Linked DNA regions of Oligoflexus sp.. The protein of the gene in region 2 binds, or shares a complex with, the protein of the main gene of each other region. Links are inferred from orthologs where the notes say so. Each region holds a gene or a part of one and is shown on either strand. Other genes may lie near its edges.

Region 1 (2,767 bases), on a different replicon or contig from region 2:
GAACCAGCGTTCATCGAGGGTCAGCTCGGGACCATCAGGCTCGGCGACGTAATCATAAGCCTGCGTGGCCAGCTCGCACATTCCATATTCACTGATGATGCGATTGCGCGGGACACCCAGATGCTCGGAAATTAAAGTGTAAAGTTCCTCACGCGTGACCGAACGCGAGCGGCCCTTGGTTCCACCCGTTTCAATCACGACGCTGCCTTCCGGTAAACGGAGGCGCACACCATCATCCGCAAGATTCACAAAATGAAAAGCTGTACCAAAGATCCAGATTGGCTTTTCTGGAACAGGTCCGGTTCCGTCCCAATATTCAAGCCGATGCTCATCACCAATCCACGCGACCATCTGCGCAAGGCTTGAATCAGGCCATTCCTTCACGCTGGGTATCAGGCTCAAACCAGAAACCGCATGGATGTCCGTAAAAAAATGCCGCAAAATATCCTGAAACGCCGCCACCGAAAGGCGTCTATAGTTTTCCAAACCGGCTTTTGAAAAATGGCTCTGCGAACGGTCCGCGCGCGTCGTGCCGCTCGACAGAAAGGTTCGCGCCACAGGACCCGCGATCAGATTTCGCAGTTCGTCCGCATGCAGTTTGAAAAACTCAATAGGGAGCAAAGCCGCTGTTCCATAGGTGGCTTTCAAAGCGTCCGTGGCCAGGGGCAGATTATTTTTCAGGGTTTCCATGCGTCATCCTCCCGGATCTGCAGCTTATGCCAGTCCAGGCGTCCGCTGTAAACGCCCAAATGGGGCCCAGGATGGGTCCCCACCACGTGCTATCCAAAGTCCCAGCTTTTCGCTAGAATCTCCAGATTGTTTAGAACCGGCTCAACGAAAGCGCCAGGGACTCAGGGCATGACGACGCAGTATTACCTAAAACTTGAGCAATTCGAGGGGCCTCTCGATCTTCTTTTGCACCTGATCCGGGTGAACGAAATCGACATTTTCAACATTGATATCTTCAAGCTCACCCAGCAGTACCTCGCGTATCTGCGGATCCTGCGCTACGATGACTTGGCTGATGCCGGCGAATTTATCGAAATGGCCGCGACCCTGATCGAAATCAAAACGAAGATGCTGCTGCCCGGCCAGGAAAGTCAGGATGAAGCCGGCCTTCTGAACGAGGACGACCCGCGCTACAACCTGCAGGAGCGCCTCCTTCAGTACGAAACCTTTAAAAAAGTTGCCGAATATCTGTCGGTCAAACCGCAGTTCGGCGTGCAGATCCGTTCGTCGATGGAATGGCAACGACTGACACCGCTTTATGAAAGCATTGAAGCGCCTTTGGTTGGGGATCCGACCTCGCTCATCGTGCTGTATGAACAGATGCTGCGCGATCTGGCCGAACGCAAGCCAGCCGCGCGTCACGAAGCGAAGATGCACCAGGTGACGGTCGAGGAGAAAATCATCGAGCTGGGTCGCATCATCAGTAACGTAAATTTTGCGCTGTTCCAGGGCTTTTACAAAACCTTCCAGTCGCGCTATGAACTGGTCGTTTATATCCTGGCCACGCTGGAGCTGGCCAAGGCCCAGACGGTGAAGATCTACCAGGAGGAGTTGAACGGACCTCTCTGGCTTTATCGCAGCGATCTCGACGCCAATCAGCTGCCTTTGCAGGTGAAAGGCGTGGACCGCCCTCGTTTGGCAGAACCGCCTGAAATGGATGGAGTATGAGCATGGATGATCCGAAGCCCGAGAGTCTTTTTGAAGACGAGGACTTCCCCGAGGATAATGCGGACGACCAGGAAAGCGCCGCGGCATCCGATGCGCCTGAGCTGATCCTGGACGCCAATCCCGGCGGGGAATCGAAGGATGGGCTCATGCGTTGGGACGAGGCTCTGACCCTGGAAGGTCAGGTCGAAGCCATACTCTTTGCAGCTCCGAAACCGCTTTCGGTCACGGATATCTCAGAAATCCTTGCGGATGAAGACGGCAATCCGGGAGACACGGCGGAAATCGAGCGCGTGATTCAAAACCTTTTGCGCCTTTATCGCGAACGCAACGGCGGTTTTCGTCTGGAACATGACAAGGGCGTCGGCTTTCAATTCCGCACCGTTCCTGCCGCCGCGCCTTTGATGGAGCGCATGTTTTCGCAAAGGCAAAGACCTTTGTCGCGTGCGGCTTTGGAAACTCTTTCCATCATTGCCTATCGGCAACCCGTGACGCGCGCGGATATCGAAGCGATCCGCGGCGTCGATGCGGGCAGTATCATCAAAAACCTTCTCGATCGCGAGCTGATCAGCTGCGTGGGCCGCAAAGAGGATTCAGGCCGGCCGATGATGTTTGGCACCAGCCCTGAATTTCTGCGGGTTTTCCGCATCAATAGCCTCGATGATCTGCCGCCGCTTTCCGCGTTCCAGCCCGCACCCGAAACCATGGCCGAAGCGGAGAACCGCCTCGATCTGGGTGAGGAGGTCGATGTCGATGAATTCATGGATGATCCTGAGTCGGACGCTCCGACCGTGTCAGAGGGACTGGTTGAAAGCGCCGACGAGGGCGATTTTGCTGACATCAAAGTCAATTTTCAGGTAAGAGAGCAGCTTGAAATGCAAGGCGACGAACCGACTGCACCAGAGGAGCAGCCGCGCGTCGGCGCCCGCTTTGATGCGAAAGGTTTTGACGACGATGAGCCAGGACAAGTTGATCCGGATACAGAAGTGGCTTTCCCAGCTGGGACTGGCCTCGCGCCGCGAGGCGGAGAGGATGCTGACGGAGGGGAGAATCTCGATCAACGGCAAGATCGTGAAAGAACTCGGGACGAGGA
Region 2 (8,826 bases):
TTCCCTCTTGTTGTCTTCGGCTTTTAAAAGCGCCAGCAATCCGGCCCAGATCTTGGGATTGGACGCCAAGCCCTGCAGTGGTTATAACTAAGCTCGTGACTCGGTCACAAGGAGAAATTACCGGGCTGGTTTTAAGTCAGCGGACGACTTTTTCCACACGTGGAACAGCCCTAGTCTGAGGAGCTTTTTGTATATGATCGTGACTCAAACGCGAGCTTGGCTCGGCAGCAGTCTGGTTTTGCTCGGCATGACCCTCTTTGGGGCCTGCAAAACCGAGGAAAAGTTGCCCAAGCTTGGTGAACAGATTGCAGGACCAGTGGACGTCGCCACCTCACCGAGCGGCAACTACTTTTATGCCCTGAATTCCGACTATGAGCGCCGTTTCAATGAAGGCTCGATCATGGTCATCGATCCGGAAACGGCAACACCGACCAAGATCAACACGATTCCCATTCCACGTCTCGGCCGTTCGCTGGACGTGGCGCAAAATCTCCTGCTCGTCACCTTCGATGCCGAAGGCGATGAAGTCATGCGGCGCATCGATATCTGGGACCTGAAAAACGAAACCGCCCCCACACTCGCAGCCTCATGGAGCATCGAATGCTCGCCTGTGAATGGGATCCTGGCGCCTTCGCAGCCTTACTTCGCCGTGACGTGCTTGAATGGTGATCTTTTCATGGGGCACCTCGATCGCAATAACCTCGCCGCCTCGACTCTGGATCGCGTGCGAAGCTACGGCTATGCACATCGCGCCCTATATTTCTATGAAAACGGAACCAACGTCCAGCTCTTCGGCTTCCCCTCGGACCTCGATATTCCCGATGCGGATGACTACCCCGCCACCGACAAGCAAAGCTACGATCTGGCCACCGATAAAATGATAGATGGCGCGGATGAGGTTCCCGATCTTCTGCAGGACACGCCGCAAGCCCGTCGCCGTCCTGGTAACGGCTATCCGTATCAGATGTTCATCTATAACGTGACGTCTGAGGAAGCGGCCTCACCCACGGATCCCGAGATTGGAACGGCGCGTTTTCGCTATCTGGAAACCGGAACCTATGCCAAACCCAATCAGGTGAACAAGGAGATGCGCTTCATCTATTACACCCTGCGTGACCTCGATGGAACGCCGACTTCGGGTGAAGGCACGGTCGATGTCGACAGCCGCATCTATCGCACCAACTTCTGGATGGCCAAACGCGGGCCGAACGATCCGAGCGAAGTCTTTTACCTTTCGCAGCGCGGCAACGCCTATGGTTCGACCAGCAATAACGTTCTGCGGGTCGAGGTCAATCCCACGGCTTTGAATTCAGGGACCGCGAAGTTCTCGGAGATGTTCCAGGTCCAGCGCGTCTACGGCTTTTCCAACGATCGCGACAGCGTCGCCCGTTATCCAGGCGCTTTTGCGGTGACAGAGATCGATGGCGAGCCCATGCTGCTTGTGAATCACTTCCGGGATCTCATCAATTTCCGTGACGCGCCTTTTTACAGCATTTCACGCAAATTCCTGAACCCGCCCTTCTCTTTGGAGCAGGCTGCGAGCTTCGATTCCACAGCCTTTGAAGCCTCATTTTATCAGCTGGCCGTCTCCAAAAGCGGCAAGCTTCTGACCTGCTCATTCTACGGACAATCCCTTTACTTGTTTGATGTTCGTCCTCGTACTAGTATGAAGGATCAAACTCCGATTCGGATTGAATGATACGCCGTATCTTTGGCATGTCCTGCGCTGGTTCCCGAGCAGGGGACCACGCGGGATGAGGGTCATGCATGCATCTTAAAAAGTTGGTTATTTCCGGTTTCAAGTCGTTTGCCGACAAAGTCACACTGAACTTCGATGACGGAATCACGGGAATCGTCGGGCCGAATGGCTCCGGCAAGTCGAACGTGATCGATGCCGTCCGCTGGGTCATGGGTGAGCAGAATGCCAAGCACCTTCGTGGTGATGTGGCCACCGACATTATTTTTGCCGGTTCCGAGAAACGCAAACCGCTGGGCATGGCTGAAGTTACGCTGATCTTTGACAACAAGGATCAGAGCCACTTCTGTCCGCCTGAATACCGCCATGAGGCTGAAATCGCCTTGACCCGTCGCCTCTATATCGATGGCGAGCGGGAATATTTCATCAATAAAAAACCCTGTCGTCTGAAGGATATCGTCGGCTTTTTCGCGACCACCGGCCTTGGCGGCCGCAGCTATTCGATGATCCAGCAGGGGCAGGTCGATCGCATCCTGAATGCGAAGCCCGAGGACGTGCGCGAGATCCTGGAAGAGGCCGCCGGTACCCTTATTTTCAAGGCCCGCCGTCAGGCCGCCATGAAAAAGCTCGAAGGCACCAACGATAACCTGAAGCGTATCGACGATATTTTGAGCGAGCTCGCCAAACAGCTCGAAAAGCTGAAGGAGCAGGTGGAGAAGGTTGCCGCGTGGAAGCAGCTGAGCGGATCTTTGCGCGATGCGGAGATGAAACTCTTTTCCCATAATTTCCGGCATTTTTCGACCAGGCTCCTTGAAATCGCCCATTCACTCGACACCGATACCGATAGTGAAGTGAAGGCCATGACCGACCTGTCCGGCCTTGAAGCCCGGGTCGAGGAGCTGCAGAGTCAGCTTTCTGAAAATGATCCTGAGCTGGACCTTTTGCGCGAAGAGATTTCCAACCTGCGCGAGCAGATCGTCCGCGCGGAGGGCACCATCACCGCCGCCATGCGAACCACCGAGCAGGGCCAGAAGCGTTTGAATGAACTGCAGGCCAATATTCAGGAGGATCAGGAGAGCCTGAGCTCTCTTGAAAACATGGTGGCCAGCAAGGAAGCGGATTATGTGCGCATGCAGGCGGAAGTGGAACGTCTGCAGGATCTGATCGCATCCTTCCAGGATGAAGTGGATCAGGTTGAAGAGGCCGCGCAGGTCTTTGAAAACCGTGCGCAGGAACTGGAAGATGAAATCAAGAATCTGGAGCTGCTGCTCGAAAGCAACCGCCTGCGCTGCGAAAGCATCGAGCGCGACCGCAAACGTATTCTGATTGAACGTCAGAATTATCAGGAGCGTCAGGATTCGCTGCATCAGTCCTTGAAAGGGATCGCGGATAGAATCGAAGCGGCCCGCAGCGTCCTGAACGAACGTCAGGCCGGGCTTGATCAGGAACTGCAGATGAAGCAGGACCTGGAAGTGGACGTTCAGCGCCGCGAGGAGCAGATTCGCGAAGGCGCGCGGGAACGCGATGCCCATAAGGAAACCTATCTGCATGCGCGGGCCCGACTCGGCACCCTGGAAGAGCTGGAAGCCAGCAGCGGCGATTTGAAGTCGAGCCTGCAGCAGCTCTATCAAAAATATCCGGAAGCCAAACAATCCGTTTACGGTGTGCTGACCGACTTCATCGCCTTTGATAAGGGGATTGAAGAGTGGGCTCCGCGTGCGGTGAATGCCTTTGAACGCTGGTCCGAGCGCCTTATCATCCCATCAGGTGACGCTCTGAATGGGCTGATTCGCCTTGTGAATCAGGAGCAGCTGGCGTCCCTGCCTTTGAGTCTCGCTTCGCTTTGGAATACGGATGACCTTGGTGCCATTCGTCAGTGGGCGGAACGTTACGAGGCTGTGCCGGTCCTGGATGTTCTGAAGGTGCAGGAACCGCATCGCAGTATGCTGACTATCCTTTTGCAGCGGCTTTATTATCTGCCGTCCGTTCATTTGAACGAGGATGAACTGCGCAGCCTGCCCTATGGCCTGATCCTTTTCACCGCCCAGGGTGTTCTGGTTCATTCCCGCGACGATCTTTTGCTGAGCGGAACGCAGTCCAAGGGCAGCCTCAGCCGCAAAAATGAAATCGAAAATCTGGCCCGACAGCTGAAGGAAAGCGAAGGCAAGCTTGCCGCCGCTCAAAGTCATCTGGATGTGCTGGAGCAGCAGCAGGCGGAATCACGCGTTCGTTTGAAGGACATTACCGATCGCCTCGGCAGCCAAAACCAGGATGCCCTGGCGGCGATGTCCGAGATGCAGAATCTTTTGAATCAGGACAATCATCAGAAGGAAATCATCGAGCAGAATGATCATCGCATCAAAGACCTTGATCAGCGCGAGCATGATCTGATGCGAGAGCTGGAGCAGCTCGGTGAAACCCGGATTTCCCTGGGTCAGGAAAAGGAAACGCAGCAGGGTGAACTCGAATCCCTGCAGGATGAGGCCAGCAGCATAGCCGAACGCAAGGACGAGGTGATGCGCGTGCATCAGCAGCGGCAGCTTGAACTTGCGAAGTTTGAGACGCGCTCGCAGTCCAACCGCGAGAACCTGGAGCAGAGCCGGCAGCAGCTGCAGAAACTGCAGACGAACATCACCAAACGCTACGAGGAAAAAAATCGACTCGAAGTCGAACTGGAGCAGGCCGAAATCAATCAGGCCCACGCCACCCAGGAGATCGAGGTTTACATCCGTCGTCGCGAGGAACTCGAAGGCCAGCTGGCCGAGCGTCGCGAGCAAAGCGCCGGCGTTCTGGAAGAGCTGCGTGTGGTGGAAAGCCGCCTGCGTGAAGCGCGGGATCTGCAGATGGAGATTCAGCGCAATAAATCGAAGAAAAGCGTGGAACTTGAGCGTCTCAAGCAGGTGAGCCGCGGAATTCTGGATCAGGCCAAGGAAAAATATCAGGTTGACCTGATGACCTATGAATTCACCGAAGATCCCAACTTCGATGCGGACAAGACCAACCGCGAAATCAGCAAGTTCAGAAATCAGCTGGAAAATATGGGCGGCGTGAACATGGTTGCGGTCGAGGAATACGAGCGTATTTCCAAGCGCCATGAATTCATTGACGCGCAAAAGGAAGAGGTGCTCGGCAGTATCCTCCTCCTTCAGGAAGCGATTGATGAGATCGAAGAGACGTCAAAGGAAAAATTCCTGAGCACCTTTGAGGTCGTGAATCAGAACTTCATCGAACTCTTCCCCATCCTCTTCCCCGGTGGCGAGGCGCGTCTTGAACTGACCAGTGAAGACGCCCTGACCGCAGGTGTCGAGATCATGGTGCGAATGCCCGGGAAGAAACCGCGGAGCATGACGCTTTATTCCGGTGGTGAGAAAGCTCTGACCGCGATCTCTTTGATCTTTGCGCTTTTGAAAACCAAGCCCACACCTTTCTGCTTCCTGGACGAGGTCGATGCGCCTTTGGATGAGGCCAACGTCGGCCGCTACAACAAGGTTCTGGACGCGCTGTCCAATCGCTTCCAGTTCGTGGTCATCACCCACAACCGTCGTACGATGGAAGTCCTGGATCAGCTTTACGGCGTGACCATGCAGGAGGGTGGTGTTTCCACTGTGGTCGGCGTGGATATGAGAAAAGATCTGCCGGCGCATCTGCAGAAAGCCTTCAAGAAAGTGGAAGAAACCGCCGCCACAGGCACATGATGGGAGCCACGGATGGACCTTAAGGGCAAGATAGCTTTGGTGACAGGCTCCAATAGCGGAATCGGTTGGGCCACCGCGCGTGGCTTGGCGGCCCAAGGCGCCCAGGTGATTCTGGGCTGCCGGAATCTGCACAAAGCGGAAGACGCCCGTGAGTCCATTTTGAAGTTTCATCCCAAGGCCACGGTTGACGTCATCTCAATGGACCTTGCGAACATCATGAATATCAAAAGCGCGGCCGAAGTTTTGAAGCGGCGCTTTTCCCAGCTGGATATCCTGATCAATAACGCAGGCGTGATGAGCCTGACCCGACAGGAAACTCGCGATGGTTTTGAAATGACCTTCGGCGTCAATCATCTCGGAACCTTCACCCTCACGCAGGCGCTTCTGCCTTTGGTCAAGGCCGCACCCGAAGGCCGCATCGTGACGCTTTCTTCCAAGCTGCATTATCGCGGACACATGCATTGGGATGATCTGAATTATAGAGCGAGGCCTTATAAAGGTTGGGAGGCCTATAATCAGTCCAAGCTGGCCAATGTTCTGATGACCAAAGCCCTGGCGCGGCGTCTGCAGGGAAGTTCGGCCTCGGCCTTTGCCGTGCATCCGGGTGTGGTCGCAACGCAGCTGGGTCGTGATTATCCGGGCTGGCTGATGTCGATCGCCAAGGTTTTTATGGTGACGCCGGAAAAGGGGGCGCGGACCTCGCTTTATGTGGCGACTGAGCCGGGCCTGCAGAAGCTCAATGGAGCTTATTTTGAAGCTTCAAAAGAAAAGAAGGCCGCGCCTGAGGCTTTATCCGAAGACAATCAGGAACGACTCTGGACTTTAAGCGAAGAGCTTACGGCCTAGTGGCAACGTGAAGATCACTGTGGACTACGAAGATGAGCGTCCAGCCACGGTAGTGGACTACCTCGATGGACCGTTCGACCTGATGAAAGTCAAGAAACTGATCGAAGATTGCGTTGAAGGTATTCTCGCTTCTTGAGTAAGTAGGCCCTCCGGGAGCCATCCTCACTTTCGCGTCAAAGCTCTTATCCCAAGTGGATTTGTCCGGCTTCTGTCGACATCCCATTCATTCACAAATTATGGCTATGCCCCGGGGCTTTGGGCCCAATCCGCTCGTTCTCATGAACGAAATGGAATTGAAGGACGCCTTTGCAATGCCAGTTCAGTTTGAGTTGCCAATAGGACATATATAAGTGGCTCCAATGATCGTGCGGGCAGCTGGCTACTCTATACTGAGAGTAATAGTGTCAGTATGTTACGCCTCACTGCAATAAATACCCAGGGTTTATGTCTCAACCACCGTCTTCTTCACTTTGCTAAAGAGAGTCAAAAAATGAAGTATTCCAAGTTTGTCGTACTTTCCCTAGTCCTCGTCAGCGCCTGCGGTAAAGAGACCAAAACAAAAACCGTGGTCGTCCAGGATCCCGAGCAAAGTAAACGTATCGCCGAACTGGAAGCGGAGAATAATGCCAGCGAGACTGCGCTTGCGCAAAAAGAAGCCGATGTTAAGGCGCGTATCGAAGCGGCCGTCAGTCAAGCCACCGAAGGCCTCGTGAATAAGCAAGAGGTCGATAAACTCGTCAGCGCTGCAGTCGAAAATGCTTTGAAGGACAAGCCGAGCGAAGAGCAAATTCAAGACAGAATCAAGAAAGCTGTTGCGGAAGCGCTTAAAGACACTGTTACGCCCTCGCAAGTGGAAGAACGTATCAATGCTGCGGTTGCAGAAGCCCTAAAGAAACGTCCCAGCGACGAAGAAATCCAAAAGAGAATCAACGCTGCCGTGGAGTTGGCCACCGCTGGCCTTTCGAATCCAGAACAGGTCAAGGCCGCAGTGGATAAAGCCGTGGCCGAGGCTCTGGCCAACACAACAACTGAAGAAGGCATTCTGAAAAGAATCGCTGACGCCGTCGCCGATGCTGTCAAAGGCCTCGTTCCCGAAGCGGACGTCGCTGGACGTATCAATAAGGCTGTCGATGAAGCATTGAAAGCTCGTCCGAGCGACGAAGAAATCCAAAAGAGAATCAACGCTGCTGTGGAGTCGGCTACTGCTGGCCTTTCGAATCCAGATCAGGTCAAAGCCGCAGTGGATAAAGCCGTGGCCGCGGCCTTGGCACTTGTGCCGACGGAAGCTGAAATTCAAGAGCGTATTAAAGCTGAAATCACAGCAGCCCTGGCCGGTGCCGTCCCCGAGACCGCCGTCGTCGAGCGTATCAACAAAGCCGTTTCGGAGGCCCTGAAACAGTCTTTGCTGGCTCGTCAACTCGAAGCTGCCAAGCGATTTGTGAACCTTGTCCAAAGCCGAAAAGGTATTATACACGCTGAAAATTCCAGCGGAGCTCTGGTGCCTACGGAAGTCACTTACTCCTTCAAGCTGGATGAAAGCAAACCATGTCAGCTCACCTTGACTGAAAAAATCAAACTGAACGGTTGGTCCTACACTTACTTCCTGAAGGTCGACAAAAACTATCGCTCGGATGTTATCAGGACCGAGGAAGGAGCAACGAAAATGGCAGGTATGAACCTGTTCCTCAACGGCTGGCTTCCTAACATCGCCTTCGAGGCCAATATCGATGGTGAAGTGACCTCCGATTTCGGCAAAGGTCCGTTCCTGAGTTTCAAAGCTGCCGAAATCGACTTTGTCAACTCGCTCGATAAATCCTTCGGCCTTCTGGTCGACGAGTGCGGCCGCTAATTTCAAACAAAACGATAAAGGTGAATAGATATGCAAAACACAGTTCAAGTAAGTCGCGTTCTTTATAAGTCGATCAGCTGCCTGCTTTTGAGTTCCGCACTGCTGAGCGCCTGCCAGGATACCACGTCGACGAGTTCCCCCAGCGTGACCGAAGTCGGAGGCACGCGCAGCAAACGTCAATCGATTGGCAACTGCTGGCTCTATTCCCAGGCCAGCTGGCTGGAATCCCTTTATTTCTCGAATCATAATGCTCATGTCGACGTTTCGGAGTCTTACTGGACTTACTGGGACTGGTATACGAGGTTAACCCAGGACTCTTACGAGGAGCTGGGAACCGCGAAAGATGAGGGTGGCATCAAATCTTTTGAATTCAACACAGGCGGTTCGTGGAACCGGGCTGTCTATCTCATGTCCAACTATGGCTTTTTGAGTGAAGCCCAGTTTGGTGTGGATGACTATAAAACAGAAAAGTCGGCCCTGCAGGCCGCGGCCCTGGTCGAAGTTCAAAAGGCTCTGCTCGAAGGCGGGGAACTTTTTAAGGCCGAAGATCGCACCAAGGAAAAAGTAACCGCGTTCCTTAACAAAGTATTCAAAGTCAACATGGACGACCTGCTTCCGCAAGCCGTGAAAAACCTGCAGAATGTTGAGATCGCCAACGGCCCTGTGAAGAAAGTCCTGGTCGAAGATCCAGCCAATAGCGGCGAGAGTGCGAGCCAGGAGTATAAATTCGTTCCGAAGTC

Evidence for each region. Proteins that work in one complex are often made in the same cells at the same time.
Region 1: the proteins of smc (region 2) and VFO10_RS16275 are in contact, whole or in part, in a crystal structure (PDB 3ZGX), measured with the Bacillus subtilis proteins. The link is inferred for Oligoflexus sp. from one-to-one orthologs.

What each region holds. Positions count from the first base shown.
Region 1 is NZ_DASTAT010000071.1:121,248-124,014, reverse strand. It holds VFO10_RS16275 (segregation and condensation protein A), read left to right. Parts: upstream 1-858; coding sequence 859-1,677; downstream 1,678-2,767. Other genes in the region: VFO10_RS16265 (pseudouridine synthase), read left to right, coding at 2,707-2,767; scpB (SMC-Scp complex subunit ScpB), read left to right, coding at 1,680-2,767; VFO10_RS16280 (hypothetical protein), read right to left, coding at 1-690. UniProt on the Bacillus subtilis protein: Participates in chromosomal partition during cell division. May act via the formation of a condensin-like complex containing Smc and ScpB that pull DNA away from mid-cell into both cell halves.
Region 2 is NZ_DASTAT010000140.1:64,990-73,815, forward strand. What follows is about bases 1,382-5,591. They hold smc (chromosome segregation protein SMC), read left to right. Parts: upstream 1,382-1,767; coding sequence 1,768-5,391; downstream 5,392-5,591. Other genes in these bases: VFO10_RS29310 (hypothetical protein), read left to right, coding at 1,382-1,699; VFO10_RS29320 (SDR family oxidoreductase), read left to right, coding at 5,404-5,591. In the rest of the region: more of VFO10_RS29310, read left to right, coding at 194-1,381; more of VFO10_RS29320, read left to right, coding at 5,592-6,237; VFO10_RS29325 (hypothetical protein), read left to right, coding at 6,647-8,086; VFO10_RS29330 (hypothetical protein), read left to right, coding at 8,117-8,826. UniProt on the Bacillus subtilis protein: Required for chromosome condensation and partitioning.